Regions from separate parts of the Paenibacillus polymyxa M1 genome, predicted to be linked through region 2. Evidence: riboswitches for the same ligand, from Rfam matches in the RefSeq annotation. Region 2 holds a riboswitch; each other region holds the start of a gene.

Evidence for each region. A riboswitch is a leader RNA that binds a small molecule or an ion and turns the genes downstream of it on or off. The one in region 2 is predicted to bind thiamine pyrophosphate.
Region 1: linked by a shared signal. The riboswitch ahead of PPM_RS02345 (ABC transporter substrate-binding protein) and the one ahead of PPM_RS04720 (ECF transporter S component) in region 2 are both predicted to bind thiamine pyrophosphate.
Region 3: linked by a shared signal. The riboswitch ahead of tenA (thiaminase II) and the one ahead of PPM_RS04720 (ECF transporter S component) in region 2 are both predicted to bind thiamine pyrophosphate.
Region 4: linked by a shared signal. The riboswitch ahead of thiC (phosphomethylpyrimidine synthase ThiC) and the one ahead of PPM_RS04720 (ECF transporter S component) in region 2 are both predicted to bind thiamine pyrophosphate.

The regions. Positions count from the first base shown of each region.
Region 1 covers NC_017542.1:529,355-536,866, forward strand. The annotation lists gene nfsA (oxygen-insensitive NADPH nitroreductase) at 1-57, shown strand, start outside; gene PPM_RS02325 (TatD family hydrolase) at 236-1,081, opposite strand; gene PPM_RS02330 (ABC transporter ATP-binding protein) at 1,074-2,027, opposite strand; gene PPM_RS02335 (ABC transporter permease) at 2,073-2,849, opposite strand; gene PPM_RS02340 (MTH1187 family thiamine-binding protein) at 2,846-3,139, opposite strand; gene PPM_RS02345 (ABC transporter substrate-binding protein) at 3,655-4,698, opposite strand; TPP riboswitch at 4,895-5,004, opposite strand; gene PPM_RS02350 (pyridoxamine 5'-phosphate oxidase family protein) at 5,275-5,709, shown strand; gene PPM_RS02355 (bifunctional 2',3'-cyclic-nucleotide 2'-phosphodiesterase/3'-nucleotidase) at 5,927-7,512, shown strand, end outside.
Region 2 covers NC_017542.1:1,055,620-1,063,131, reverse strand. The annotation lists gene PPM_RS04745 (MetQ/NlpA family ABC transporter substrate-binding protein) at 1-244, opposite strand, end outside; gene PPM_RS04740 (methionine ABC transporter permease) at 533-1,204, opposite strand; gene PPM_RS04735 (methionine ABC transporter ATP-binding protein) at 1,197-1,922, opposite strand; gene PPM_RS04730 (energy-coupling factor transporter transmembrane component T family protein) at 2,061-2,852, opposite strand; gene PPM_RS04725 (ABC transporter ATP-binding protein) at 2,827-4,311, opposite strand; gene PPM_RS04720 (ECF transporter S component) at 4,311-4,907, opposite strand; TPP riboswitch at 5,212-5,321, opposite strand; gene PPM_RS04715 (TatD family hydrolase) at 5,364-6,161, opposite strand; gene PPM_RS04710 (polynucleotide kinase-phosphatase) at 6,182-7,512, opposite strand, start outside.
Region 3 covers NC_017542.1:4,569,674-4,577,185, reverse strand. The annotation lists gene PPM_RS20570 (winged helix-turn-helix transcriptional regulator) at 1-272, shown strand, start outside; gene thiE (thiamine phosphate synthase) at 550-1,239, opposite strand; gene thiD (bifunctional hydroxymethylpyrimidine kinase/phosphomethylpyrimidine kinase) at 1,236-2,066, opposite strand; gene thiM (hydroxyethylthiazole kinase) at 2,063-2,908, opposite strand; gene tenA (thiaminase II) at 2,934-3,623, opposite strand; TPP riboswitch at 3,758-3,859, opposite strand; gene PPM_RS20545 (NAD-dependent malic enzyme) at 3,930-5,651, opposite strand; gene PPM_RS20540 (glycosyltransferase) at 6,049-7,170, shown strand; gene PPM_RS20535 (O-antigen transporter) at 7,175-7,512, shown strand, end outside.
Region 4 covers NC_017542.1:887,021-894,532, forward strand. The annotation lists gene PPM_RS03955 (Fe-Mn family superoxide dismutase) at 1-929, opposite strand, end outside; gene PPM_RS03960 (alpha/beta hydrolase) at 1,181-2,218, opposite strand; gene PPM_RS03965 (IclR family transcriptional regulator) at 2,517-3,260, shown strand; TPP riboswitch at 3,377-3,488, shown strand; gene thiC (phosphomethylpyrimidine synthase ThiC) at 3,672-5,486, shown strand; gene PPM_RS29550 (hypothetical protein) at 5,692-5,844, opposite strand; gene PPM_RS03975 (YitT family protein) at 6,352-7,188, shown strand; gene PPM_RS03980 (DUF1648 domain-containing protein) at 7,467-7,512, shown strand, end outside.

The DNA.
Region 1 (7,512 bases), 530 kb from region 2:
CCAGCGCGCTTGCAGTTGAAGCCATTTTTGGAACAGAAGGGTTTCTTGAAGCAATAAAAATGGAGCAACGAAAAGAATGCTGCAATTTACAAGTGGCATTTGAGAAATATGTGTTATTTAAAACTATAAGAACCTCCTTAATTACGCATGTTGAAGTTTCGCGTACATAAGGAGGTTCTTTGCTTTAACTATAAGTTGTGGTTGTAATCTTTTTTAGTAAATAGCAGATATGCCTTTACGAATCAGACAGTGAGTAGAAGCGTCTTGTATTATCATAAAATAATTGACGGACAGCAGCTTCATCTTGATGGGTCAGCTTGCTATATGCGCGAATGACCTCGGTAGTCATCCGTGGATGCGTCTGCTGTCCGGTAAAAGGACCCTCGAACGGCCATGGACCGTCTGTCTCTGCCATGACCTGATCAGACGGATACTGTCTTGCCAAACTGCGGATTTCTTCTTCGTACAGGAGATCCGGTGTGAAGGAGACATAATAGCCGTTCCGGGCCATACGTTTGGTCGTGGCGGCAGAGCCCTTAAACCAGTGAAAATGCGCTTGTGTGACGTCATGACGTTCCAAAAGGTCGCAGGCAATGTCTGCATCTTCATAAACAGCGTGCAACACAATGGGTTTGCTATGTTTGCTTGCAAACTGGATAAAACGCTCCAGCAGTGCTATGTAAGGAGCGAGCTCAAAAGGCTCTCCGCTGCGTGAAGCCTCGATCCGATTGTAATAGGGCAAGCCAACTTCGCCCACCGCGATCATCTGCTGTACATGTTCGTCCATCCAGTCAAATAACAGGTCAAGCTCGGTATGTGCTGGCAGAGCCTGTTCTGGATGAAAGCCGAAGGCGGGACGTACTAGCCTGGGCCAACGCTCAGCCAGGCGCAAGTTGGCTTGACTGGAGGCGAGATGCATGGACACAGCTATGATGGCTTCTACATGGTTGTCGGCAAGCGAAGCGAGCAATAGCTCCTGTTGTTCAGGCGGGTAGCTGTCTACATGAATGTGCGCGTCGATTAAGGGAACAGTTGCTGCCGCGTTCGATCTCAATGCAGAGTGCATGTTCCAATCATTCATAATGGTTTACCCTGTCGTCCGAGGTGTATTTGCGGATGCTTTCAGCGGCGTCCATGTCGCCGTCCAGTTTGTGCTTTTCCTCGCGCATCCAGCCAGTCATGGTCCGTTTCCATTCCATAAAGCGTGGATCCAGGGTGATTTCTTCCCTACGCGGGCGGGGAAAAGGAACATCTACGACATGCATCACTGAAGCAGGTCGCGCCGACAGCACATAAATGCGGTCGGAGAGCAGCAACGCTTCTTCAATGCTGTGGGTAATGAACAGCACAGAGCGGCGGTTCTTCTCCCACATCCGCAATAACCATTGCTGCATGTCTGCACGTGTCAGCGCATCGAGTGCGCTGAACGGCTCATCCAGCAACATTAATTCCTGTGGGCTGAGCAGGGCGCGGAGAAAGGCCGCGCGCTGCTGCATGCCACCAGATAGCGTATGCGGATACGCCTTCGCGAACTTGCCCAGTCCAACCTGTTCGAGCCATTGCAAGGCTTCTTTTCGACGTTCACGTTCGCTGCCGTATCGGGAGCCCGCTGCTGCATCCTTTCGTGGTGCATTTTCCTGCCCGAGCAGTATGTTGTCCAGCGTGGTGCGCCACGGGAAAAGGGCGGGCTGCTGCGGCATATAGCTGATATGCCCGCGTTCACCAGTCATGTCCCGTCCATGCATACGGATACGTCCCTGCTGCGGCTTGAGCAGCCCTCCGATAATGTGAAACAGTGTGCTTTTGCCACTGCCTGACGGACCGATGAGGGAGACAAATTCGCCCGGCTTAACGGTAAGGGATACATCCTGCAGTACAGGGAGTGAGCTTCGCCTTTTCCGGAAGACGAGGCTGATCCCGTCCAATTCCAAAGCAGGAGGGGCAGGCGTCATTACCTGCAGTTCTCCGGCTTGTTGCTGTTCATCAGCGACGGGTGGTGATGTCAAGTCAGTCGGATGCAGACTCATATATGCCACGTCCTTTCATTGATGCTTTAATGCAATATGTGGAATCTACTCTTGGTCAGGTTTCCAGCGAACCAACCATTTCTCCAGTAGTAAAATAACGACAAACATCAGCAAGCTGAGTGCAACAATAATACCGATAGCGGCAAAAATGAGATCCGTACGATAGGCAGACTTTTGCAGCAACATATAATATCCAATTCCTTCACTGGCCCCAATCCATTCGGCAATGATCGCGCCCATCACACTATAGGTAGCAGCGATTTTAACGCCAGAGAAGACTTGTGGCAGGGAGTGTGGTAGCTCTAGCTTTAGAAAAATAGCCCTGCGGCTTGCACCTGACATTCGCATGTAATTCATCATCATACGGTCTGTCCGTGTCAGCCCGTCCATGGCCGCTACAGCCACGGGAAAAAAGCATACTAATGTAATGACCATAAGCTTGGGCAGCACCCCAAAACCGAACCATACCATGAGCAACGGACCGAGGGCGATAATCGGAATGTTTTGGCTAAGGATCAAGAGCGGGTATAGAGCAGATTTGAGAAAAGGAATCGTATGAAGAACGATGGCGATCAGCAGTCCCGTTGCTGTCCCTATAGCAAATCCCGCAAGCGTCAGGCGAACCGTAGCCCATGTATGGGTGCCAAGCAACGCCGATTGCGCCATGCCCTCTTGTACGATTAGGGATGGAGCTGGCAGGAGCCAGGATTCAATATGTAAATAGTTAACCGCTCCCTGCCAAGCCGCTAAAAAGAAGAGGACCGCCACAAGGGGCGGCCATACGCTTTTCCACCAGGATACGTTCTTGCCTTTCGGATTCATGGGCGATACTTCTCGGTCAGCTTGTTCATGCTGATGCCCTGTGGGTTATGTGCGATTTTGATCTGTGAAATGACGCTGGGACTTCCAGCTTCCGTCAAGGCCTCATGCATGTCTTTGACGACTTTCAGCAATTCGTCCAATTCGCCCTCCATTGTGGTATCCAATGGATTCACCTGATGCTTGACGCCGGAACGCTGAATGACCTCAATCGCCTTGTCTACATATGGATAAGAGTCTTCGTTATTAGGAGTTTTAGGGATGACTTGAATACTGAGCAATGTGTTAGCCATGCGAATTTCACCTGTCCTTTTTTGTTTAAGTTATTAGGAAAATAAATTGGTTTAAGGCGGGGAGACCGCTTCACGGTTCATTTGATCTTACGATCGCTGTTGCCGCGGGATTCTTTGAATAAAATTTAAAAGGTAAGAATCCCCCTGAGCATATGCTTCCGAAGCTAGCTTTCCTAAAGAAAGCTTTCAGGCGAACACCTCGCTTCTCCAGATTCAAATGAATCGCTACGCTGCCAACCGCCTTATAAGCACCTTATTTTTAAAGCAGGGTTGTGTGGCATTTTTACACACAAGCGCACCTGCTTTTGCGCTTAGATACTATGAGACTAAAGAATAAACCAAGTGGAGCGAGAGCGAAGCGGACGGAATGGTGCTGTACAAGCGAAGCGGTCGCTTTTGTCCCCGGATTTTTACCCTGCTGATGCTTTAATCCGGAAATCCGGGGGCGGTGGCGATGGAAAGCATCATCAGTCCGCGTAGTGGCACAAAGGCTACTTCAAGCTCTATTTACAAGATCAACGCTTGGGCAAGAAGTCGTTTGTAAAGGCTTTATCGACTTCCAAAGGTTTGCTGAGCAGCTTGCGTTCATACATCCAGTCCGAGTAGTTTTTCCATATCTCCGCTTTTTGTACGCCCCATTGCGGGGCATCGTCCTGATAACGCGGACTTAGCCATTTTTGACTAGCGAGTACCAGTTTTTTGTCCAGCTCCGGCACAGCTTTACTTAAGATATCTGCCGCTTCTTCTGGATGGGCGATAGTGTATTCATAGCCTTGCGCGGTAGCGTCCATGAACGCCTTAACCAGCTCAGGATCATTTTTTATCGTCTGTTCATTGCTCACAATTACAGGTGTATAGTAATCGAGGTTTTTGGAATAATCTTTTACATATAGCATATCCAATGGCTCACCTCGAAGCTTGGCCTCAATCCCGGTCCATGCGTAGAAAATCCAGGCAAAGTCAATATCCCGCTTCACGGCTGTAAAATAGTCTGCATTACCCATATTGACGATCTTCACTTTGCTCACATCACCTTGGTCTGAATCCATGATGGATTTCATGACCGCTTCTTCTACAGGAGAACCCCAGCCGCCGTAGCTTTTACCCTCGAAATCTTTCGGGCTTTTAATTCCGCGGTCTACCGGGGCTGCGAAGCCAGAGGTGTTATGCTGAATCACCGCAGCGATGGATACGAGCGGCACGCCTTGGATGCGAGCCTGAGTGACGCCTTCTTGATAGCTGATACCAAAAGGTGCAGCATTCGAAGCAACCATTTGGTCGGCTCCGCCTGAGCCTGGTTGAACAATTTGGACATTCAAGCCTGCTTTTTCGTAAAATCCTTTGTCCTTGGCGACATAGAGTCCTGTGTGATTCGTATTGGGTGTCCAGTCGAGCACGACTTTAACATCTTTGAGCCCCTTTGCCGAGGTAGACGTTGAAGTGTCGGCAGCAGGAGCCTCCTTTTGAGATGTAGGGGGATTGCCGCCGCAAGCGGTCAGAGTCAGAGCCATGAGCCAAAGACTGATTAGACCCAGGCTTAACATTTTCATGCGCTTCATCGTTGTGTTCTCTCCTTTTTAATTACCCGTTGTCCGTCCAATCAGACAGCTTATGTTCCCCATTTTCACAAAAATAACATCTGCCGGAATGCAATCTTTCCAACAACTTCATCTTCAACAAAAAAAGCGTCCCGGGATTCCGGGACGCTTGCGCTTGTATATACCAAAGTAAGGGATGTCCTGTTTTAATAAAAGGCACATCTTGCTTAAGCATTCCTACGCTGGCATTACCCAGATCAGGTTGTAAGGGTCAGTGTCTTGGGACACACTCTCAGCCGGCCGATTCCAGCACCCCTGGCATTGTATGGTTTAATGGGTTCGTTTATTCGGGTTTACTACGACGATTATATGCCTTGAAGGCGGGTCTGTCCAGCCTTAAGGAAGCGCTCACGGTTCATTTGCCGAACGACAGGGTACACTTTTACTGTGAGCTTTGATCTGAAAATGAACATGAATCATTCAGATCTGTTCTGGTCATGTTATTTTCAGAACAGCTACACTGTATGTTTAGGAGAGCTGGTGCCAAGTGGCATAGACTCTATAGAATTCTAATTCGTAAAAAGGAGTTGTTGTACTGTGGGTAAAACGGATACATTGGATCGCAGTCAGCTGGAACAAGCCATTGTGAAGGCTTTGGATAACAACAAATTTTGCTCGTTAGGTACGGTAGAGGGCGGAAAACCGAAAGTGCGCTATATGGCCCTTTTTAACGATGGAATGAACATTCATCTGGCGACGGATCGCAAAACACATAAAGTGGAAGAGCTAAAGGACAATCCGAATGCTTATCTGCTGCTGGGTTATGAAGTGGGTGGTACGAAGGAAGTCTTGGAAGTGGAGGCTACCGTCCAGGTTACAGCTGATGAGGGGTTACGCAAACAAGTGTGGAATGATTCTCTGAAAAAGTGGTTTTCCGGACCTGATGATCCCGATTATGTCGTTTTAGACGTCAATCCGACTCGTATTGAGTACGTTGGTCAACAAACGGAGCGCCAGGTGTGGACGAAATAGAAACAATATAACAGACAAGCCAGTAAATTTCCAACCTTTTCAGGAGATTTACTGGCTTTTTTTATGCGAAAAATAATTATTTTTTCATAAATATTTTAAGCAAATGACTACTCTTTTGTCTGGCGTTGGATTAAAATAGGAATGGTGGGTTCAAAGCTTACATATATGTGCAAAAGTATGTATATGAGGCATACACCTTAATGAGGAGGGGTATATTTTGTTATTTCGTAAAAATTGGTTTAAAGGGTTTACAGCAGTAGTTGTAGCTTGTAGCCTGCTGGTGTTTTCAGCCGCTCCATCCTGGGCAGCTAGCGACTCTCGCTATAGCGCTACGGTGAATTTGCGGATCATGGAGACAACGGATATTCATGGGGCGCTGATGAACTATGATTACTATTCGGACAAAGAAACCAATGAATATGGCTTGATTAGGACAGCAGGCTTGATCCAACAGGCTCGTAGTGAAACAAGAAACAGCATGCTGTTCGATAACGGTGATTTGCTGCAGGGCAATCCATTAGGCGATTATATGGCCCGCAACAAAACCTTTGAGAAAGAAGGCGGTGTCCATCCGGTCTATAAGATGATGAACTTGATGGGCTATGATGCGGCTACTGTAGGAAACCATGAATTCAACTACGGTCTCGACTTTCTGGACAAATCGCTCAAGGGTGCTGATTTTCCTTACGTAAATGCGAACGTTTATGTTGATAACGAGGGTCAAGCTACTAAAAATTATTTTACCCCTTATCAGATTCTTGATAAAAAAGTAACGGATGAGAAGGGCGAAGAACATACACTCAGAGTGGGTGTCATCGGTCTAGTAACACCTCAAATTATGCAGTGGGATGAAGCTAATTTGAAGGATAAGGTCGTTACAAAGGATATCGTGGAAACAGCCAAAAAGTTTATTCCACAAATGAAAACAGAAGGTGCTGACATTATTGTCGTGCTTGCACACACAGGTTATGAGGATGTGCCGCAAACGCCAATGATGGAGAATGCCGTTAAGTATTTGAGCCAGGTGGACGGAATTAACGCGATTCTGTTTGGGCATGCTCATAAATCTTTCCCAGGCCCTGATTTTAAAGATATGAAGGGCGTAGATTTGGATAAAGGAACCATTAACGACGTACCAGCTGTGGAAGCCTCTTCATGGGGTAAGGATCTGGGCATTATTGATCTGAGTCTGGAAAAGAGAAATCGCGAGTGGCACGTAATCAACTCTCAGTCTCAAGTGCGTCCGGTTGTGAGTACTACCAATCAGGCTGTGAAGTTTACTCCTGAATTTAAACTGGTTGATGCGATCAAAGGAGAGCATCAAGGAACGCTAGATTATATTCGTCAACCTGTCGGAACAACGACTGCACCGATTACTAGCTATTTTGCATTAGTGCAGGATGACCCGTCCATTCAAATTGTGACAAATGCACAGAAATGGTATGTTCAAAACCATCTTAAAGGAACAGAATACGAAAATCTCCCCGTATTGTCGGCAGGCGCTCCATTCAAAGCCGGTGGTCGCAACGGTGCTGAGTATTATACCAACATTCCTGAAGGTACAATAGCGATTAAAAACGTGTCCGATCTGTACGTGTACCCGAACACGGTTCATGCCGTAGAAGTTACGGGTGCTGAAATTCAGGAGTGGCTGGAATGGTCTGCGGGTCAGTTCAACCGCATTGATCCTAGCAAAACAGAGGAACAATCGCTGATCAACAAAGATTTCCCAACCTACAATTTTGATGTGATTGACGGTGTGAATTACCAGATTGATGTAACTCAGCCTGCACGATATGATGC
Region 2 (7,512 bases):
GCACGACGATTTCCAGATTGACTCCGTCCTGTTTAAGCAGTGGCTTCACGATATCCAGCACATCTGTCATCGGTGGGATTAGCGTGGCTACTTTCAAGGTTACTTCTTTTTGGGAAGCTGCTTCTTTAGTTGTTGTTTCTTGTGTAGCCTGCTTTTGACCACCGCATCCGGCAACCAGCAGCATAACGACTGCAAATAGTGTAAGTAATTTCAAGTTCGTTTTCATGTTGTTTTTCCGACTCATTCGATGTTGAACCTCCAAATTAGTTGTGATTGGGAAGGTGAAAAATGAGTTACAGTATAGCCGCTTCGCGTGCAGATTGCTCTTCCGATCGCTGTTGAAATGGGATTCTCTCATTTAAAAGTGATGATAGGTTAGAATCCCATTTCAAAGGCGAACGCTGACGCTTCTCCAGAGCAATTCTGCCCGCTCCGCTTTTGAGGCACTGTAAAGTCATTTCTCTTTCCCATAGTGAGTGGTGCAAGTGTAGTGAAATGATTGATTCGTAGCATCAAATTAATTCTCTACCATTTACCGCTTGTCGATCCGGCGGGATATGGTGCTTCCGGTGAACTGGATCGTTTGTACGAAAATAATCATAACGACGATGGTGAACGCCATCAAGCCTGTTTCGAACCGCTGGTAACCATAGCGAATGGCAAAATCGCCTACCCCGCCGCCGCCCACAATGCCCATCACCGTGGAGTAGGAGATGAAGCTTATGGTGGACGTGGTCAAACCCAGTACTAGCCCGGAACGGGCTTCCACGTATAGAAATTTAAAAATAAGCTGGAGGGTGGATGCTCCCATAGAAGTAGCGGCTTCAATCACACCCTTGGGCACCTCAAGCAATGACTGCTCCACCAGCCTCGAATAATAGGCGATGGCCACCACTGACAAGGGAACCGTAGCAGCCATCGTGCCCAGCGCCGTCCCTACGACCAGACGTGTAAATGGAATCATAAACACGACGAGCAGCAAAAACGGGAACGAGCGGATGACATTGACCACACTGTTCAGAATGGTGAAGAGCAGTCGGTTTTCATATTTTTGCCCTTTGCCGCACAAATACAAAATCGTTCCTGCCGGAAGCCCTAACAGTACAGCTGCTGCGATGGAAATCCCCACCATGATAAACGTCTCTCCGATGGCTTTCCATATCTCAGACTGATATTGCGCAATGATGCTTAGCATTTCATTCATCAGCTTCACCTGCTTTCGCTGTTGAACCTACCGCAGCGTCAGCTACACGTTGCGTTGAAAGCAGCTGTCCATCCCGCATTTCTGATACATGGGTACAAATGTTGCGTACCACGTCCATATCATGCGTGACGATTACAATGGTAACTCCCAGTTCACGGTTGATCTCCCGTAACACGCCTAGAATATCCGCAGTCGTCTGCGGATCAAGGGCTGAGGTCGGCTCATCACAAAGCAGCACCGCAGGTCGATTCGCCAGTGCTCTGGCAATCGCCACACGTTGCTTTTGGCCTCCGCTCAGTTGTGCCGGATACTGTTCTGCCTTATCCGCTAAACCGACGAATTGCAGGCATTCGCGCACGCGTTCTGCTCTCTCTTTTTTCGCGACACCTGCCAGTTCCAACGGCATTGCTACATTTCCACTTACCGTCCGATTGTGAACAAGATGATAATGCTGAAAAATCATCCCTATGGATCGCCGAGCTTCACGGAGACGTTTTTCCGGCATGCGAGTCAGATCTTCCCCGTTCACAACCACGTTTCCCTCATCCGGTCTTTCCAATACATTCATCAACCGTAGCAACGTAGATTTGCCGGCACCGCTGGCACCTATGATACCGTGAATTTCCCCCTCCTCCACTTGAAGGGACACGGATTGAACCGCATGAAATAGGCCGCTTGAGGTGGTATAATGCTTGTTTACCTGATGCAGCGTAATCATGTAACTTGGCCTCCTGATGATCCATTACTGCGGGAAAATGTAATAAGCCCGCCAGCCCAGGCGGGTCTGTACGAGCCGTCAATTCCCATTGCATTAATATACCACAGAGCAGAAATCGGGCAAAGCCTTTTGCAACAATTAACGTACATCCCATACCCCTACATAAGGAAAGCAGGTACCAAGTCCCCAAGCCAACATCAGCAGCACCACAAAATAAAAAATAAATATAATATCTACAGCCGAATAGCCGATCGCATAATAATACGTGCGCTTGGTTTCATTAGCAAAACCCTTCGCTTCCATGGCAATAGCAATGCGCTGTGCACGCCGGATACTTTGAGCGAGTAGCGGAATGGCGTACCTGCGGAGCGTGGCGTACATATTCCATTTGGACACATGCTGGTGTAAACCTCGAATACGGTGGGCATGTCTCAAAGCCTGAAATTCCTCCAGCATCATCGGCATCAACCGCATAGCTGCCAAAAAGCTGTATGCATACTTGGGAGGGAGCTTCCATTGCTGCATCAGTGAATAAAAAAGGCTCACCGGACGAGTCGTTAAACCAAACAGCAACCCTGCCGCGGCCATACTCAGTGCACGAAAGCCCAGATGCATGCCTCGGAAAAAACTTTCCTGCGTAATATGGATCAGGCCCCATGTCCACCAGGTCGTCACTCCCTTGCCAAACATCATCATGCCTGTTGAGGTTGAAATAAACACCAATATAAAGGGGGATCCGTACAGGAGCAGCCGCTTCCATGGATGGCCTGACCAGACAAGCAACAGCAGCATAGCACATGCAACATTAAACATAACGTTCGGATCATGGATGACTATAACAATCACAAACAGCAGGGAAAACATCACGAGCTTTAGGCCCGGGTTTACGCGATGCAGCCATGTTTCATGATGAGGAAAGGACAGGCTCATACTGTAGTTCCCCTTTCTGAATCCGCCATACATCGGTACAATATCGACGGACAATTTCCGGGTCATGCGTAACCATCACAATGGCCGTGCCTGCCGCTCTCAGCTGCTCCAACATATCCAGCATGACAAAGGTATTACGCGCATCCTGCCCAAAAGTCGGTTCGTCCAGCAGCAGCACTTCCGGCTCCCGGATCATAGCCGTAGCAATACTCAACCGCCTTTTTTGACCCAACGAAAGCTGATACGGATGGCGTTCATCCAGCCGCTCCAGTCCGAACTGTATAAGCATTCGATCCACTCGTTCCCTACACTGTTCAGCTGTAAACAGGCTCTTGGGTAACGAATATTCCAGTTCCCTTCGTACGGTGTTCGCTACAAATTGCAGCTCTGGATTTTGAAATGCAAACCCAATACGCTCAGCCAGTTGCTCCGTATTGCCTGCCTCAGCTCCGCACACGCAATAACGACCCTGCGTGTGAAGTAAACGCATCATAGAGAGCAGAAGCGAGCTTTTGCCAGCCCCGTTTTCACCGACCACGCCAATCCAGTCGCCAGGCTTCACCTGCGCTTGCTCCACATAAATGACTGTGCTCAAACCCCGGAGTCCGCTAAAATGTTCTAGCTCCAGCAAATCCGTTGTAGGTGCTGAGGTGGACGGACTATCCGTATGCCCTCCATCTTTCTGCTGCGTCACAGACTCTCTCCAACGCGGCGAAGACGATTCATCCCATATCCCCGGATACCACACGCCATACTCGGATAATGCCTGCCGATGCACATGAAATACGTCTTCCGCCCTTCCGTCCGCAATCATTTCTCCTTGATCAGAAAGCACCACAATCCGATCCACATCCTGGACAATTTTATTGATTTTATGCTCTACAATCACCAGCGTCTGGTCTGCCGAAATGTTGCGAATGGTATCCCACACCTGTGTCGTGCCCTCCTCGTCCAACAAGGCTGTCGGCTCATCCAGAAAAAGCACTTCCGGCTCCATAGCCAGCACCGATGCAATCGCCAGCCGCTGTTTCATTCCTTGTGACATGCTGGCAATGGGCAGATGTATATCATCCGTTGGAAGACCAACCTGCATTAGCAGCTCGCGAATGCGGGATGGCATCTGCTCCCTTGGAACCTGCTTATTTTCCAATACAAAAGCCAGTTCCTCGTCTGCATATGACATACAAAATTGTGTGTCGGGATCTTGAAATACAATACCAGAGAGACTCGGGATCACGGCAGCATCGTATTTCATAGGCACTTCTATCGTGCGTGGAATCAGACCGCTCAGCACCTGAAGCAGCGTTGATTTGCCGCATCCGCTCGGCCCCAGTAGCAGCAGCTTTTCCCCTTTGCGAACAGATAAGGACATATTGTGAAAAAGCAGCTCTTGCTCACCGGGGAATTTCAACCGAAGACGGGTGATCGAAGCCACCACATCTTCGTTGGCCGGGCTCATCAATCCAGCCCCTTATAATCTTGTTCCGTTGCCGGTCTCAAACTTCGCGTAACGCCGGTTACTTCCAATGCCTTAGCCAGATAGAAAGCGAATATTCCAGCAATCACAATACTGCCAATCATCCGAAATCCAATATACAAAACATAGTTCCAGGTCGATAGCTGATCAATATACCCATAGCTGAAGTCTAAAATCAGAGAAGTGACAGCAGCTCCTGCCGCAGCTAGTGAAGCAATCCACAGGTTGGCGTTCCGATACAGAAAAATCGCAAAGAACAGCTCCGCTCCCAAGCCTTGCAGCAGACCATAGTACAAGGTGGACATGCCCCATTCACTTCCCAAAAAAGCACTGACGGTTGCCGCGGCCACCTCTGCCAAAATCGCAACACCCGGTTTGCGAATGATGAGATAAGCGAACGTGCCAGCCATAAACCACATGCCATACATTAGTTGTTCGGCGTGCATACCGAATGGTTTCATCAAATCATAGGCAGGTCCCCATATTTTGTAGACCAGCCCAAACACCACGGAGATTACAATCGTGACCAAAATATCAGTCAGCTTCAGTCCTTTGGACGCTCTTACATTCGTATTCATTGTTGATACGCTCCCCTTTTTCTTTAAAATAGGCCATTTGGCCATAAAAAAAAGCCTGTCCGGAGCTGAATCTCCAGGCAAGCTTTATGCGCAGTCATAAAATGATCACCATACATTATCAGTTGTCGACATATCTCATATAGCACAGCAGTCTACTGCACTAAAACCAAGCCAAAGTCAGGTACAGAACAAGACACGCTTGTCCGTCTGCAACTTTTTACAGACTGTAGCTCATTAACTTGATATAGGATATGAAACGTATCCATCGACTAGCCGCCGCTAATCGGCGGTATTCCTGTTTCTTGTAAGGTGTTCTAGGTTTCTCTACGCTGGCATTACCCAGATCAGATTTCACGGTCGGCGGCAAGGGCCACCCTCTCAGCCTGACTATCTCAAGCTCCCGACAATGCTTTTTAATTCACTATAATATATACCACATCTATGGCTTTGACAATCCTATAATCCGAAGAAACGTTTGGCCGTTTCCGTCGTCGCAATTTCGATCTCCATCATGCTGCGGCCTGTGCACTCGGCAATCGTAGCGGCGATGTGAGCGAGATACACCGGCTCATTACGCCCTTCTTTGGGCTTCACGGGCAAATTACGCGGGGTCAAAAATGGAGCGTCCGTTTCAATCATCAACCGGTCCAATGGAATATCCCTGACCAGCTCCCGCAGATGCTTGCCGCGCCGTTCATCACAGATCCAGCCTGTGATACCGATATACAGTCCCATTTCCACATACGTATGCAATTCCTGAGCAGTACCAGTAAAACAATGCACCACCGCTTTATCGACAAGCTCTTGATGCTCTCGTAACATAGCGACAAAATCCTCATGCGCATCTCGTTCATGCAGAAATAACGGCATATGTAGCTCACCCGCCAGTTGAATCTGCTCTCCAAACCATCGGCGCTGTACATCACGCGGAGAAAAATCACGGTTATAGTCCAACCCGCATTCTCCTATGGATACGACCTGCGGCTGAACCGCGAGTTGGCGGAGCTGTTGAATCGTATCTGTGCTGCAATTTTTGGCATCATGGGGATGCACGCCAGCTGTAGCATACAGCTGACCAGGATAACGCGCTGCATACTGAGCGGCCTCTCGACTACTGCGAACACTGGTTCCAGTAATAATCAACGGTGTAATCCCTACAGCCGCTGCTCTCTCGACCACCTGTTCCCGATCTGCATGAAACGAACGGTGCATCAAGTTCACACCAATATCAATCAACGGTGTACTCCTATCCATCTCAATCCCTCCTTCGCAAACTACAATCTCGGATCAATCGGCTCCGATTCCAGAGATAGCGCGGCCAGGACGCATTCATGTATACGCTCCACCGTATCCTTGCGGACAAAACGTTCCACGCCCTCCATGCCAAGCGCTCCTTCCATCAAGGCATGACGCTCCTTTTTGTTCGTTCGACGCTGCTTCAGACGTTTTAAATTCTCAGGGACAAGATAATCCATACCGTAAATGATGTGCAAGTACTTCCGGCCTCTCACCTTGATTGCAGGCTGAATCATCTTGTCCCGATTTTTCATCAAAAAGCGTTCCGGCTTGATCACAATGCCCTCATGACCATCCTCTGTCATCTCATTCCACCAGCGAATGACCTCTTCCTCGCTTGTTTCATCCGTGATGACACGATACTCTGTCTCCATAAATATAGAGGACAGTCCTGCCAGCTCCCGGTTGTGCTCCATATGCCAAATATGAGATTGGTCAAAAAACGTCTGTCCGCTGTGGGCCAGTGTATGAAACGGTGCAATACGAATTTCATCCAGACCGTCCACATCCCAGCAATATTTTTGAAAAGCCTCTTGGAACGTTACGGCATTGCCATATTTCTGTTCCATTTCCTCCAGCCAGTCTCCAACCTCTCGGCCTGCAACCTTCGCCTGCTTCAGCTTGTCTACCAGCTTACTGCGATCCAGCAGAGCTGCTTCACCCACATGCGCATACTGTGCAGCAATCAGTTCCCGAGCCTTGAGATTCCACGGTACAATTTCCGCATCCAGCAACACAAAATCCGTCTGGTTCTGTTCAAAATATCCGGCATCCACTAGATCCGCATTCAGCTTCTCCAACACCTGCTTCCCAAAGCCTGACTCAAAGAAGGGTCGTCCGCTTCGGGTGTAGATCGTGCCCAATGTCGGGTAGCCTACATATTCAACAGCAGCCAGTTCGTTTTTGAATAATAGCAAAATCGCCCGACTACCCATATGCTTTTTCTCCGCTACCATCGTTTGTACGCCTTGACTGCGATAATAAGCTAGCGCTTCACGCGGATGCTCCAGATAACCTTCCTCTCCGGAAACCTTGGGGGCAGGACTCATCGTGGGCGGAATGTACACCAGTTCCTCCATCGGTACCGTCACATGTGACACGGTATCTATAGCGGTTTTGACCGATTCTCCTTGTACGCGCACTTCGCCATACGATTCCGTCAGCACACTGTAACCAGCGATGAGCTTACGTAAATTCGGCGGGGAAAACCGTTTTCTCTGCCACCGGACAAGTGGGCTATCGGGATCATTCGCATAATTCTCATGAGCCGGAACGCTGACAAATTCCTTTTCCGGATAACGATAAGCGG
Region 3 (7,512 bases), 2.4 Mb from region 2:
TTATTGGTGGTAAATGGAAAATGGTTATTATTTATCTTCTGGCCGAAAACCAAGTGGTTCGCTTTAATGATCTGAAAAGACAAATCGGAGCTATTACATACAAAACATTGAGTTCACAGCTAAAAGAATTGGAAGCGGATGGTCTGGTGAATCGGAAAGAGTATCCCCAAGTTCCACCTAAAGTTGAGTACAGTCTCACAGAAAAAGCGGAAACACTATTGCCTGTTTTGGAAGGGTTATGTGAATGGGGAACCAAAAATCAATATAATTAAGTTTCGTTTTCTAATTGCTTTCGAATGTTATAGGAATATTAGAAAAGACGATTGACATATATTTATAGTTAATCAGGTATTCAACGAGCTCAAGTGCACTGGGGATAGGAACGCTTAAAAATCAGTATCATTTGAGGGATGTGGTATTTTTGACTATGGCAATTATTTTATTTGTAGCGTACAACACAGAGCCTCATTTCTACTTTATTAGTGGAAATGAGGCTCTTGCGTAAACAATAAAAGTGACATAATGGGGTGAAGGAAGGGACATAGCATTTTATAGCTTTTGGGACATCCCCGGATGTTTGATGCTTAGCACTACCTTTTTCTTTAATCCCTCTGCAGCAACTCGAATCTGTTCTGCCTGCGTCACGGCCGAAATCACCGCTACACCATCGGCACCTGCACTTACCACTTCCTTCACACGGTCTATCGTAATGCCACCGATCCCGACGATGGGCAGATCAATTCCCGCTTTGCGCATTTCATATAAAATGGCTGGACCCTGCACCGCATGAGCATCATCCTTTGAGATGGTAGGATAGATGGGGCCGACGCCGAGATAGTCCGCACCTTGAAGGATGGCCCGGCGTGCTTCCTCAATCGTATGGGCGGAGACGCCAAGGATTCGGTTTCCGATTCGGGCGCGCACAGAATCAGCCGATTCATCGTCCTGACCGATGTGAACACCGTCGGCGTTGAGCTCAAGAGCCAGCTCCACATCGTCATTGACGATAAAGGGGATACCAGCATGGTGGCACAGATCTTGTAGCTGACGCGCAAGTTCGAGCATAGGAACCCCTGTTAACGCGCTACGGCCCTTTTCCCGGAACTGGATCATGGTGGTACCGCCAGCAAGAGCCTCCTGCACGACCCGACTTGGTTCCGCGAGGCAGTTCACGCTTCCAACAACCAGATACATCTGTAAATGCCGCCGCATGATCTCAGGTAATATTCGGCCGCTCATTGGAGTATCTCCTGACGACGGCGGTAGGCCCAATGATTGGTTGGACCGTGTCCCTGGCCCAGATACAACGTATCTTCAATCGCCGCCTGAATGAAGGCTCTTCCATTCAAAATAGCTTCCGGTACAGACACGCCTTTCCCTAATTCAGCGGTAATCGCTGCTGAGAACGTACATCCTGTTCCGTGTGTGTGGACAGTTCGCACCCGCTTGCCGCCCAGCTCTGTGAAGGCTGTTCCGTCAAAGAGCAGGTCAACAACTTGGCCGCTGTTTTCGCTCTCCTCATCATGGCCGCCTTTGATCACAACGAACTTGGGTCCTAGGCTGCTAATATGTCTCGCAGCTTCGCGGCGATCCTTTATCGTACGAATGCTTATCCCGGTTAAGGCCTCCGCTTCCGGGATATTTGGTGTGACGACCAGGGCCAAGGGGAGCAGGTCGTCGTTCAACGCCTGCACCGCTTCCGGTTGCAACAGCTTTGCGCCCCCTTTGGCAATCATTACAGGATCGACGACAACCTTTTCCCAGCCGAACTTTCGAATTTGCTCGGCCACAAGGCGGATGATGCCCGCGTCAAACAGCATGCCAGTCTTCAGGGCATCGACTCCAAGATCTGATCCTACAGCTTCGATTTGCTGCGCTGTTGCTTCCTGTGGCAACGGATATACACCGTGAACTCCCAAGGTATTTTGTACCGTAATGGCTGTAATAGCCGACATGCCGTATACGCCAAGCTCCTGAAAGGTTTTGAGATCGGCTTGAATTCCAGCTCCGCCGCCGCTGTCTGAACCGGCAATCGTCAGCGCTCTCGGTACATGCACGTCTCTCATCGCGCACCACCTGTTGTACTTGTTCCAGCTTCACGGATCGTGACATGCCCCTCCAGGGAACCAGTATGTAGTTTGGCAAGCTCGTCGAGAAAGGCTATCTGGAAGCTGCCTGGCCCCAGTTTTGCAGTATGTGCTGCGGCTCGGGAAGCTGCTGCACCGTAAAATGCCAAACCTGCTGTACCTGCGAGCAGCAGGTTGGGTTCAATTGCTGCAAACGCACCCAACACAGAGGTCAGCAGGCAGCCTGTTCCGGTTACCTTCGTAAGCAGCGCGTCTCCGCCACTAATCAATCGTACTTCGACCCCATCGGTGATGACGTCCTCTTTTCCAGTGATGACAACCATGGTATGGAGCGTTTGTGCAGCCCGAACTGCCAGATCGACATTACTGCTGTCAGCACTGTTGCCTGCATCTACCCCTTTAATCTCTCGGACTTCTCCGATTAGATGGGCGACTTCGGCTGCATTGCCTCGCACTAGTGAGATTTTTACTTCTTTTAGGATCCGCAGTGCTGACTCGGTTCTAAAGCTCGTCGCTCCCGCACCAACCGGATCCAGCAGAACTGGAACACCATGAGCATTCGCTGATTGTCCAGCAATGATCATGGCATCTACCAGCTCGCGGTTCAGCGTACCGATATTTAACACGACGGCGCCCGCTATTTTTGCCATATCTGCTACTTCCTCGGGTGCATAAGCCATCACCGGGGAAGCGCCCAGCGCATACAGGCCGTTGGCTGTAAAGTTGGTGACCACCACATTGGTTATATTATGAACGAGGGGGTTGCTATTTTGTACCTTTGTCAGGAGATCCGAATAACTTTGTTCCCATATACTCATCATGTTTATCCTCTCTCATCTCTACTGATTATTCCAAGACCGTAGCGCGCATCTGGACGGGCCATTGTTCCTGCTTATAAGCCATATCCCAGAACATATATTCCAGCTGGCAGCTTAGCATAAAATGCTCAATCATCCGCTCTTGCTCGGCAGCCGTGGCGACATTCGCCCAAGCATCCACACGCTCGCGATATTTGGATGTTACATCTTCAATCTGGTTTCCATAGAAACAAATCCATTCATAGAATGGATGAGACTCGTCCGGTCTTACCTCATCCATTAGCCTGCGTCCAATCTCAAGATATGTCCATGGACATGGCAGCAGCACGGCCATGATTTCTCCAAGACTACCTTCATGTGCGACTGTCAGCATATGGCGGATATAATGATGAGCGGACGGAGCGAGTGGATATCCCTGCATCTCTTCATAGGTGACACCTGCGATAGCACAAAAGTTTTGATGTGGATGAACCTCGCTGTTGAGAATAAAAGAGATCTGTTCGTTAAATACAGCCATATCCTCCCGGCTTGTGCTTTTGGAGATCGCGATGCCGTAAATCCGCATGTAGGCGTTCAAATATTCAAAGTCTTGTTTTACATAGTGAATCAGCTGCTCCCTTGTTAAATTTCCTTCAGCAATACCTCTCACAAAGGGATGCTCATAAATGGCTTGAAAAATGCCATCCGCCTGCCGACGAAGTTCTTGCGAAAAACTCATTTCCCCACCTCCAATAAAAATGGAGAACAAGAAGTCCCGTAAGATACAATTCTCGGAACAACGCCAAAAAGCCGCCCCGAAAACTGGAGCGGCTTCAACATAGGTTCAATGCGCAGAAAACGCTTGAAACCTTATATACGAAGGCTCCACTTTCCTACGCTAGTACGAACTAGATCAGGTTCAAAGGGTCCAAGTTCATTCTTGTCTCAGCCATAATGGCTCCCCTAGTGGACTTTCCTATTCTTTTGACTAATACTGTACATTCGTTCCTAGGTTATGTCAAACTGCTTTGATTCCAGTCAAGGATTAATGAGGGTGCTGGATTACACTTTCCACGGCTTTGACCCTTACATATTCCGGTTTCCACATCGCATCCCGAATGGCTTGTTCAATATCTGAAATGTGTGCCTGAGCTACCTGATCCTGAATTGCAGCCTTCGCTACCGAAACCGCAACCGCGAACGAAACATCACGTAATTTTCGGATATGGGGCAGCAGTGCACCGCCAAGTTCATTCGAATCTACGGCGTTGGCAACGGCATCAGCTGCTGCGGTAAACATGGAAGGGGTGATTCTTTTGGCCTTGACCACAATTGCGCCCAGACCTAGCCCCGGGAAGACAAAGGCATTATTCGCCTGTCCAATTTCAAACTTCGTACCGTTATAGGTGACGGGCTCAAAGGGACTTCCGGTAGCAATCAATGCTTTGCCATCAGTCCATCGTATCAAATCTTCGGGTACCGCTTCAGCAAGGTTGGTAGGATTAGACATGGGCATAATGATCGGTCGTTCCACATGCTGTGCCATTTCCTTGATAATCTCTTCAGAAAAGGCACCCGCTACACCGGAAGTTCCAATCAAGATTGTGGGTTTTACCTGACGAATGACCTCCAGCAACGGTATTTTATCATCTTCCGATCGGGCCCATGAGCTGATTTCTTCCTTTTTACGCACATATGGTTTCTGATAATCCAGTACATCTTCCATATCGTCTGTTAATAGTCCACGATAATCATAGGCCCAAAACGACTTGAATGAATCTTCCTCAGGAAGCCCATCCTTGATCATAGCACCCCGTATTTGGTCGGCGTTACCGATTCCTGCTGCCCCTGGACCAAAGACAAGTATTTTTTGTTCACGTAGCGGAGTTTTGGTGACACCTACCGCCGAAACAATCGCAGCTAATGTCACTGCTCCTGTGCCTTGGATGTCATCATTGAAGGTGAGAATGTTTTGACCGTACTTCCCTATAATGTGTCGTGCGTTCACGCTACCCACATCCTCCCAATGCAAAAGCGCCTTCGGGAATTGTGTTAATGCTTTGCTGATAAAGGTATCAATAAATTGATTATAGGCTTCTCCGCGAACTCGTTTATGCCGGTTTCCGATGTACAGCGGATCATTCAGCAGCTTCTCGTTATTCGTGCCGACATCCAGTACAATGGGCAGTACCCGCCCGGGATGAATGCCTGCCGCAGCTGTATATACAGCAAGTTTGCCAATAGCGATGTTAATTCCCCCGACACCCCAGTCACCAATTCCCAAAATACTTTCTGAATCCGTCACGACGATCAGGTCAACATCCTCACTACTCAAACCGGAATTATAAAACGCCTGTCCAATACCGTTCGGATTATCTATCGATAAATATACGCCCCCAGGGCGGTTGTACTCATGGCTGTATTCTTGAATGGCGGTTCCTACAGTCGGTGTGTAGACTACGGGCAGCATTTCACTCAAATGGTCGGTTAGCAGTTGATAGTAGAGTACGATATTTCGATTGTGAAGGTCGTTAAGTGAAGCATTTTTACGCAGCATGGTGGGTTGTGCCAAGAATTGCTGATATGCCCGAACGCTCTGTTTCTCCAATGAAAGGACAGTGGGAGGAAGAATTCCTTCCAGGCCCAGTTCTTTGCGTTCTTCTTCTGTAAATGCCACTCCTTTGTTCAAAAGAGGGTTTGCTAGCACGTCCTTTCCTCGTAAGGGAGTAGATAATGACCCATCACGATTGACATGGAATGCTTCCATAAAAAGACCTTCTTTCCCTGTATTTTGATAATTATTCATGATGAAAGATGACATGTTGTCCATAGTATGGACATGCAAATTGGTTTTATTCTTCTATTTATCTATGACAAAAAGACCTTATATATATCTTCTTATTAATCCTATAGAACTAATTTTAATTTCGGATTCATCTTGTAAATCGCATGTTTATAGTCCTAATGAATCAGGTCCAAATACTCTGTTTTTATCAAATATGAAAATAGATTTTTCTTCTCTTAAATGTTTATATATCAAGGGATGTGAGCTATTTTGTTAAGAAAATATGAAGTATTTGGACATTAATTTAATCTTGCTAAGCAAACATTTTTAATTCTTTTTCAACAAAATAGAATTATTCGGAGGAAAAGGAGAGGTTTGTGTGCAGGGACCTATAGCCATTTTTAGCGATAACAACAGGGCTATTGATTATCCCAATGTGATTTGTTTTTACCAATATATACAGTGCGAGGACACGGAGACCGCTTCAGTCTACGAGGATGCATGTTGCTGCCTGATTGATTATAGGGAGCCGGGGCAAGCCGTGCGGAAAGCTAATCAGATCCGTAGCCAATTTCCGCAAATGCCATTGCTATTGGTGACGGATGTAACCTTTCCGTTCAGTGATCAGCATATGGTGCAAATTATCGGAGTAGGCCGATTGCGTCTGCTATTTTGGCAAGCCAATGATACCGAAGAAATCATTTCTGAAATACAAAGCTTGCTCTATCCCGAGTATTCGACCAAAAGCCAACATGTTGCATTCATCTTATCTGTATATAACGAAGAGAAACGTTTTGTTCATGTCAAAACCTTTGCTGAGCGACTGCAAACCTTTATCCGTAGCCATATTATAGAGGGTTCGATTTATCTCATTGATGATGGTAGTCACGATGGCACGAATGCCTTGATTAAAGCGCTGGAGGCGGCAACGGACTTGTCCGTAAACCGGATTAACCAGAACCTGAGTCCGCTGCTTCAAACAAGGGAATTGGGACGCAATACGCGTAAGGCAGGGACGTATCTCGAAGGAATGCGGACCATCGGTGCGGATTACTACGTATTTGTGGACGCGGACGATTCCTTTTTTATTGAGGACATTGCCAGAATGATTAATGTTGTTCAGCAGGGCTACTATGATGTTGTGATTGGAACCAAAGATATGACCGCCGAGAATCGCTCTTTATTGCGATCTATCGTCAGCTTTGGCAAAAGGGTCGTTTCTCGCCCCTTTTTACCAACAGGTGTGGTAGATTCCCAGACGGGTCTTAAAGTGATGAGTTCGGTTGCCGTGAAGCGGATGTTTCCACATTTGAAGGAACAACTCGGACTGGCGCTGGATCTGGAGATGATGTTTATTGCCAAGCGACTTCAGCTTCGTGTGCTGCAATTACCCGTCAAATGCATTGACCGAGATGGCTCGCACATTCATGTCTGGAAAGATTCCATTCGTTTTTTGCGCTCTATCATTGAGATTTGGCGACTGGATCGGCGGGTGAGATAACCACGTGAACAACCGACTGCGTTCGTTGATGTTTCCCCTCTTTAATGTGCTGCTTAACGGATTTAATTTTTTCTTCCACATTGCAGCGAGCTGGTATCTTACCGGACAAGCCTATGGTCAGGCGAACGCGCTGCTGGCCCTCTTTGCACTGCTGTCCGTTTTGGGCTTATCCATCCAGCTATTAACCGCCAAGCTGGTATCCAAGGGTGACAAGAAACTTCCGCTACGCAGCTTACCGCTCGGTTCTCTATTACTAAAAGCACCTCTAGTGCTAACTGTGCTTGCCATGATCATTTTACTTTCCGTTCATCCGTTGCTGCACTCGCTATTGGGTGTTGAGTC
Region 4 (7,512 bases), 170 kb from region 2:
AAATCACCTGTTTTTCGGGCTTCTTCCAGTTTCTTTTCCGCTTTATTCAGATCATTCACATAGCTCAAATGATGCTTGTTATGGTGAATACGCATCGTTTTTTCATCAATGTACGGTTCAAGCGCATTATAAGGGTAAGGAAGCGGAGGGAGCCGATGTCCCCCAATAGGGACCGGGCGACCGACTAAGGATTTTTCCGCTGCTGAAGGTTGCGTCTGACCGGACTGGACGCCTTTAGTAGCCCCAGAACCTTCTCCTCTCATGCTGGCATGCCTCTCTCGAAACGCTTGCTCCGGGTAATCCTCACCCTCTGCCGCTACATGATACAACCCAGTGGCTCGTGCGATGGAGCCGGGCTCTTGAAAGGGAGTTGTCGAAATCAGGAAATATTGACTTTCATGTGCTGCGTGTATTACAACTCCGGCGGATTTTGGCTGTTGACGCAATGCATGACTGTGCTCGGTCAGCAAACCTAGCTGCCGTACATATTCCTGTGATTGACGGTTCGCAGTTTGCAGCAAATCGTCCAGTCGACGATTTAATTCTTGAGAGGCAGGCTGTGAATTCAAGCCTGATTCGGACAACGGTTTCTCTCCAGTTGCTGATGCGTCTGATCCCCTTGAATGGGCTGATGATTCATCCAGCTGGTGTGTATGAGCTTGGGGAGCAGACGACGCTTTTTTCTCCTGATGTTGCCATGCTTGTTCTACCGGGTCAAGCGCGCTCCGTTGCTCTTCAAGCAGCTCTATGGCGGCCCGTTCCGTTTGTTCAAATACGGTTCGCCAATCATCCAGCAGCCGCACATAAGCAGGTTCTAGCCCTTCAGTAGCGGATTTAATCACTTCCACATGCCAACTTTCCTGCTGCTTCCAATGACGGATTTCCTCCAGCACACGTAAGGGCAGGAAAGACCCATAAGTACTCAGCATCGTTTTTACCTCCCGTATCCCACTATGGCTATCCGGCAGATCTAGCAGATCTGTCCTGGATGCATATGTACCCAGTATATTCGCCGTCTCATCGGGAATATGTCTATGAACTTCCTTCATCAGGTTATACCTTTTTTGCAGAACAATAATTAATCGTGGAAAATAAAAAAAGAAGCCTGTCTACGGCACGGGTTAAGTGTCCATAGGCAAGCTTCTTCAAGGCGATGAAGGCTTATATCGAAAATAATTCTTTACTTCGTAGTCGTTTGTTTCTGGGCAGTAGCCGTAGTTTTCTTGTCCTCCAGCTCCTGTACACTGCTTAAAAATGTCGATACCCGCCGTAAATATTCACGAGGATGCTCTCTGAAAATAAGCTCATGTATCCCGTTTTTGACAATCCATACACTGGAAAGTGGGTTGGTCTGATTGGCAGCGAGCTTTTCCGCAATGGGGTAAGGAGCCTTTTCATCCTGTGTACCATGCACAAACATGATTGGAAACGGATAGTCCTCCTTTTTTACTTCCTGATATGGAATCTGATGCAAACTGGTGCCGTTCAAGACTGGAAACAGCAACTCCAGTATTTCCAAAGATGGATGTCTCGGCAAATTAATTTGATTGTGAATGTTATGGTAGAGCGTATCCGGTTCCAGTAGGAAGGTGCTGTCCAAAATCATCGCGTCCACATCTTTGGTTTGCAAACCCGCCTGAAGAGCGGTTCCTGCTCCCATAGAGAAGCCCCATACAATAATTTCCGACGAGCCGCGTTGTTTTGCAAGCTGGATGGCCCCAAGAAGCTGTTGGGATTCTGCCTTGCCTCCGGTTGCGACGGCCTTGCTGTTTTGTGACGCAAATCCGTAATCGAACATGACCACATTAAAGTTCAAGCTATGGGCATAATGCGCCAGATCATACATGGGAATCCAGCTTTCTTCACGGTTGGCTCCATAGCCATGACTGAAAATAATCGTTTTCCGCGATTGATCTGCCGGGATATACCAGCCTTGTACCATGCGGCTACCATCCTTGGCTGGGAAGCTGACTTCCTCATAAGGCATACCTTTGGCCTGCATCGGATTAGAGTATAATGGCGCGACGGTGGGATTCGTAAGCACCCAGGCGATGTAAGCATGCAAGGCAATAAAACAAAACAACAGAAAAAATACGACCGACAGCAGCAGAGCAATCACAACGTGCTTGAACCGCAGCATACGGGGATTAAAGAGTGGGGTGGACGGCTCCTGAACAGCGGTCTGTAGCTGAGCGTTGCGCTGGGATGTCGAAATCATGTAAGAGCCTCCTTATATAGAATTGATCTTCGAATCATAAAATTTAGGTATAATTCCACTTGAAAATAGTAGGGTATGTCCGTATAGATACCTATTATCGTATGATGGGTATTATCCAAAGTCAACGTCTGAACCGGAAAAGTAAAAATGATGCAAAGAATTGTCGATGTTTGTTCTTGTTCTGTAATATGGTTGTCACAAAAACATCGGTTTACAGTAGCCGCGACTATTCTATATAATTTATGTAACCATGTTTCATAGTGTGAAACGAATATGGATACAAGAGGAGCGGTTCACGATGGAAGACCGTAAATTAACCGTCCGCGCTGTAGAGCGTGCACTTGATATACTGCTGTGTTTTACCGCAGAATCTGATCTTGGTCTAACGGAGATTGCCTCCCAAATTGGTCTACATAAAAGCACCGTTCATCGTCTTTTGACTACGCTAGAGGATCGGGGATTTGTCGTTCGGAATGCCGAAACGGAAAAATATCGGCTTGGTTTTCGCATATGGGAGCTGTCGACGCATCTGTCCCAAAGCGATGAGCCGGCGGTGTTGTTACAGCCTGCAATGGAAGGACTGCGTGATCGCTTAGGGGAGACGGTCAGCTTGTACCTGCGGGATGGAAGCATGCGTATTCGCATACAAGCCGTGCAGAGCAATCAGGCGATCCGCAGGGTTGCTCCCGTGGGAGCGCGTATGCCGCTGGCTGTGGGAGCCTCCAGCAAGGTGCTGGCGGCCTTTATGCCGCCACAGGAGCTGGAGGTACTGCTAAGCAGTGAAGAATGGCCTCCCTCGGTAGATCCTGAGGTATATAAAGCCCAGCTGCAGGACATTCGTGAGAAGGGGTATGCGACTAGCTATGAAGAACGTGAGCCAGGAGCTGCGGCTGTGGCCGCGCCTATTGTGAACCGAAAAGGACAGGTCGCGGCGGCATTATCTGTATCCGGCCCGGTCAGTCGACTTGCACCCGAGACGCTGCATGATTTTGCTCCGGTTTTGATCGAAGCAGCTAAGGAAATGGGGCTTATGCTCCCGTAACAGTAATCAATACAAAAGGAAATCATACAAGGGTTGCCAAAGCTATAAATTTAAAGTAGTCTGATAGAGATGGCGGATGTCTGTTATAGCCGCCAATTCATGTGAATAGAAAGTATCACAGTTACTGGGGGAGCCTGTAATGCGGGCTGAGATGGAATCGGGCAAGATTCCGGACCCTTTGCACCTGATCTGGATCATACCAGCGTAGGGAAGTAATCGGCCATTGAAATGTATACGCAGCTGCTGTCTGCGGTGACGCATAGGGTTTTATTCCATGTGCGCACTGTCTGGATAGCTGCCTCGTTTGATTAGCCGGTTCCCTAGGGAACCGGCTTTTTTGCATAGATCAGCGCCACCCTCGGAATGGTTCCGGATCGGTGTGTCACTTCAACGATACGGGAGGAATGGATCATGAAATCAATGGAAACCGAAGGAACAAAAGAAACAGGAGTGAAATCAACAGCAGTAGAGAAGACAAGTACGGAGCAAGCCAGTAGGGTTAATTCTTTCCCAGGGAGCCGCAAGGTGTATATTCAAGGTTCTCGGCCGGACATTGCCGTGCCAGAGCGTGAAATCGCACTGCATCCCACACATACGCCGCAGGGAATAGAGTATCATGAGCCACTGCGTGTGTACGATACCAGCGGTCCGATGACAGATGAAGCCTATCAGGTGGATATTCGTCAGGGCTTGCCACCATTACGGCGAGCTTGGGCACTGGAACGGGGGGATGTGGAGGCTTACGACGGCCGCGCCGTCAAGCCGGAGGATAATGGACTGAAACCCGGCTCCAAACGGGAAACAGTGGAATTTCCCGGCGTGACCAACCGTCCGCTACGGGCTTCACAAGGACGCACTGTGACGCAAATGCATTATGCGCGGCAAGGGATCATTACGCCTGAAATGGAATTTGCGGCGATCCGTGAAGGAGTGGAGCCCGAGTTTGTGCGGCAGGAGTTAGCGGCTGGACGAGCCATTTTACCTTCAAATATCAATCACCCGGAAAGCGAGCCCATGGTCATAGGGCGCCATTTTCACGTGAAGATCAATGCAAACATTGGAAATTCCGCGGTTACGTCCTCCATCGAGGAGGAAGTGGAGAAGATGACCTGGGCTGTACGCTGGGGCTCAGACACCGTCATGGACCTGTCCACAGGTCGTAATATCCATACGACACGCGAATGGATTATTAGGAATTCACCCGTACCGATTGGGACGGTGCCGCTATATCAGGCACTGGAAAAGGTGAACGGCGAAGCAGAGAAGCTAACGTGGGAGCTGTATCGAGACACACTGATTGAGCAGGCGGAGCAAGGAGTGGACTATTTTACAATTCATGCGGGAGTATTGCTGCGATATATACCGATGACGGCGAATAGAATGACGGGAATTGTATCCCGGGGCGGGTCGATTATGGCAGCTTGGTGCCTTGCGCACCATCAGGAGAACTTTTTGTATACGCATTTTGAAGAAATCTGTGAAATTATGAAAACCTACGATGTGGCCTTTTCTCTCGGGGATGGTCTGCGTCCGGGTAGTATCTATGATGCGAATGATGAAGCACAATTTGCAGAGCTGGAGACGTTGGGCGAGCTAACGCAAATCGCATGGAAGCATGATGTCCAGGTCATGATTGAAGGGCCGGGACATGTCCCTATGCACAAAATCAAGGAGAATGTGGATTTACAAATGGAAATTTGTAAGGAGGCTCCCTTTTATACTTTAGGGCCGCTGACGACGGATATCGCACCAGGATATGATCATATTACCTCAGCTATCGGGGCGGCCATGATCGGTTGGTTCGGGACGTCCATGCTGTGCTATGTTACGCCGAAGGAGCACTTGGGTCTGCCGAACAAGGATGATGTCCGCGAGGGAGTTATTACCTACAAAATTGCCGCACATGCTGCCGATCTGGCGAAGGGCCATCCACGTGCACAGCAGCGGGACGATGCTTTGTCCAAGGCGCGTTTTGAATTCCGCTGGCGCGATCAGTTCAATCTTTCGCTTGACCCTGAGCGGGCCTTGTCCTACCATGATGAAACACTACCGGCAGAGGGGGCCAAGGAAGCACACTTTTGCTCGATGTGCGGTCCTAAGTTTTGCAGTATGCGTATCACACAGGACATTCGTGCCTATGCGGCAGATAAGGGACTGAATACCGAGGAAGCCGTCGTCGCCGGGATGCGTGAGAAGGCAGAGCAGTATCGGGATGGCGAGCGATAAATCGGTAGCGATACGAAAGTCAATCAACTGGGAAGCCTCAACAAATAGTACAGTTAAGCTCGTCAGAGGTTTATTTCCATGAATGTATGAGTTTAGGTTTAGAAACGCGTGAGATAGCAAAAAGCCGTGGTTCTCTACAGTCGATGTAGAAAACTACGGCTTTTCAGCTTATGTAAAGCGAGATATGCACCGGATTAACGGAGCTTTATTTTTTACCCATTTTTTCATTCAAAATGTCCTGAAAGCTGAGCTTCTTCTCCGAGCTATCTTCTTTCTTCTGCATACTCACCGCGTTGGCACGTTGGTATTGGTGGTGAAAGGGCATCAGGGTGTGGACAGTTAAGTTCATTGTATTCATGTGGGTCATTCCTCCAATTCCATATTGTCAAATTCAGATTGAGTTGCTTAGGACGTCTGTATAGGACTATTTATATGTACTTGATGTCGTAATGCCATGTAGGTTGCTTGGTAAGGTTTCAATCATTATACCCGCATTTATCCAAAGTAAAACGCTTTTGCCATAAAACAGGAAGATGGTCGTATGTGTCCAAAATGTGTATTAGGAGGATGGTCATTTTAGGGGAAAATGTGCCTAGGGCCTAAACAAGGGCTAGAGGCCCGTTTTCTTAGTTTAGTAGTCGGGATTGTGTTTTTTTGTCGAATAACCTTGTATTAGCGGAATTTTGCGGAATTCTAAGCTTGGACTAAGGCAGTCTGGTGGCGAATTAAAGTGTCAAAGTTGTATTGACTTTATGTTGGGTAGTAGATACCATGAACTGGTTGTCAGCGTATTTTGGCAAGAAGAGTCAGCCAATCCATCTGGCAATTCATCCGTTGAAATGTTAGAGAGAGGATTAGAGCATATATGAAAAAAAGTATTGCAGATATCGTATTTATTATTCTGGGTGCGTTTTTTTTCGCGCTGGCTGTTAATCTGTATGTGATCCCGAATGAGTTTGGCGAGGGGGGCGTTACAGGGGTCACGATCATCTTGTACTACCTGTTTCAGTGGTCTCCCTCGATCGTCAATCTGGTGATTAATGGCTTGCTGCTGATTGTTGGATATAAATTTTTGGACAAGAGAACGACCTTGTACACTATAATTGCGGTCGCATTTAACTCATTGTTTTTGCATTTAACGGTCAACTGGCGGATTGATTCGCATGAGCCGACGATTAATGCTGTATTTGCCGGAGTTTTGGTAGGGGTTGGAATTGGCTTAATTGTACGGGTCGGTGGTACAACGGCAGGAACCGTCATTTTAGCCCGGATCGCCAACAAATATCTGGATTGGAATATCAGCTATGCCTTGTTGTTTTTTGATCTGATTGTTGCATTCTCTTCCTATTTTATTATTGGTCCGGAAAAATTGATGCTGACTATCGTTATTTTGTACGTTGGTACGAAGGTGATGGACTTCATGATTGAAGGATTGAATCCGAAAAAAGCGGTCATGATCATTTCGGAGCACCAAGATAAAATTGCCGAGATGGTCATTACGCAAATGGACCGTGGAGTTACCGTCCTGTCAGGCCACGGATATTACACCAAAAATCCAAAAGAAGTCCTATATATCGTCATTAGTAAACAAGAGGTGTCCGCGCTTAAAAAGATTGTGAAAGCTATCGATACAGCAGCGTTTATTACCATTCATGATGTACGGGATGTGTTCGGAGAGGGCTTTTTGGATATTTCGAAGTAATTGGCAAGCGAAGGTAAGAGAATAAGAGAACATGGTTGGAAGCCGGTCCTGAGTGGGTCGGCTTTTTTTCATTTAGCAGTGGGAATGTCCTTTACTAACCGCTTAGTTGGTTTGAAGTAGGATTAGGACAAGAAGTTAATGTGTATATGGTACTCGCCTCTTTTTTTTCCACGATGATTAGTTTTATTATTTCTCTCTTACTAAGCCAGGGAAGTAAAAATATAGACTGCTGATCTGTGTATCATATAAATTGTTTAGCTCTAATAAGGAGGATTTTCATGCGAAGTAGATTAAATATTTTAAATTTATTTTCCATTCTTCTTT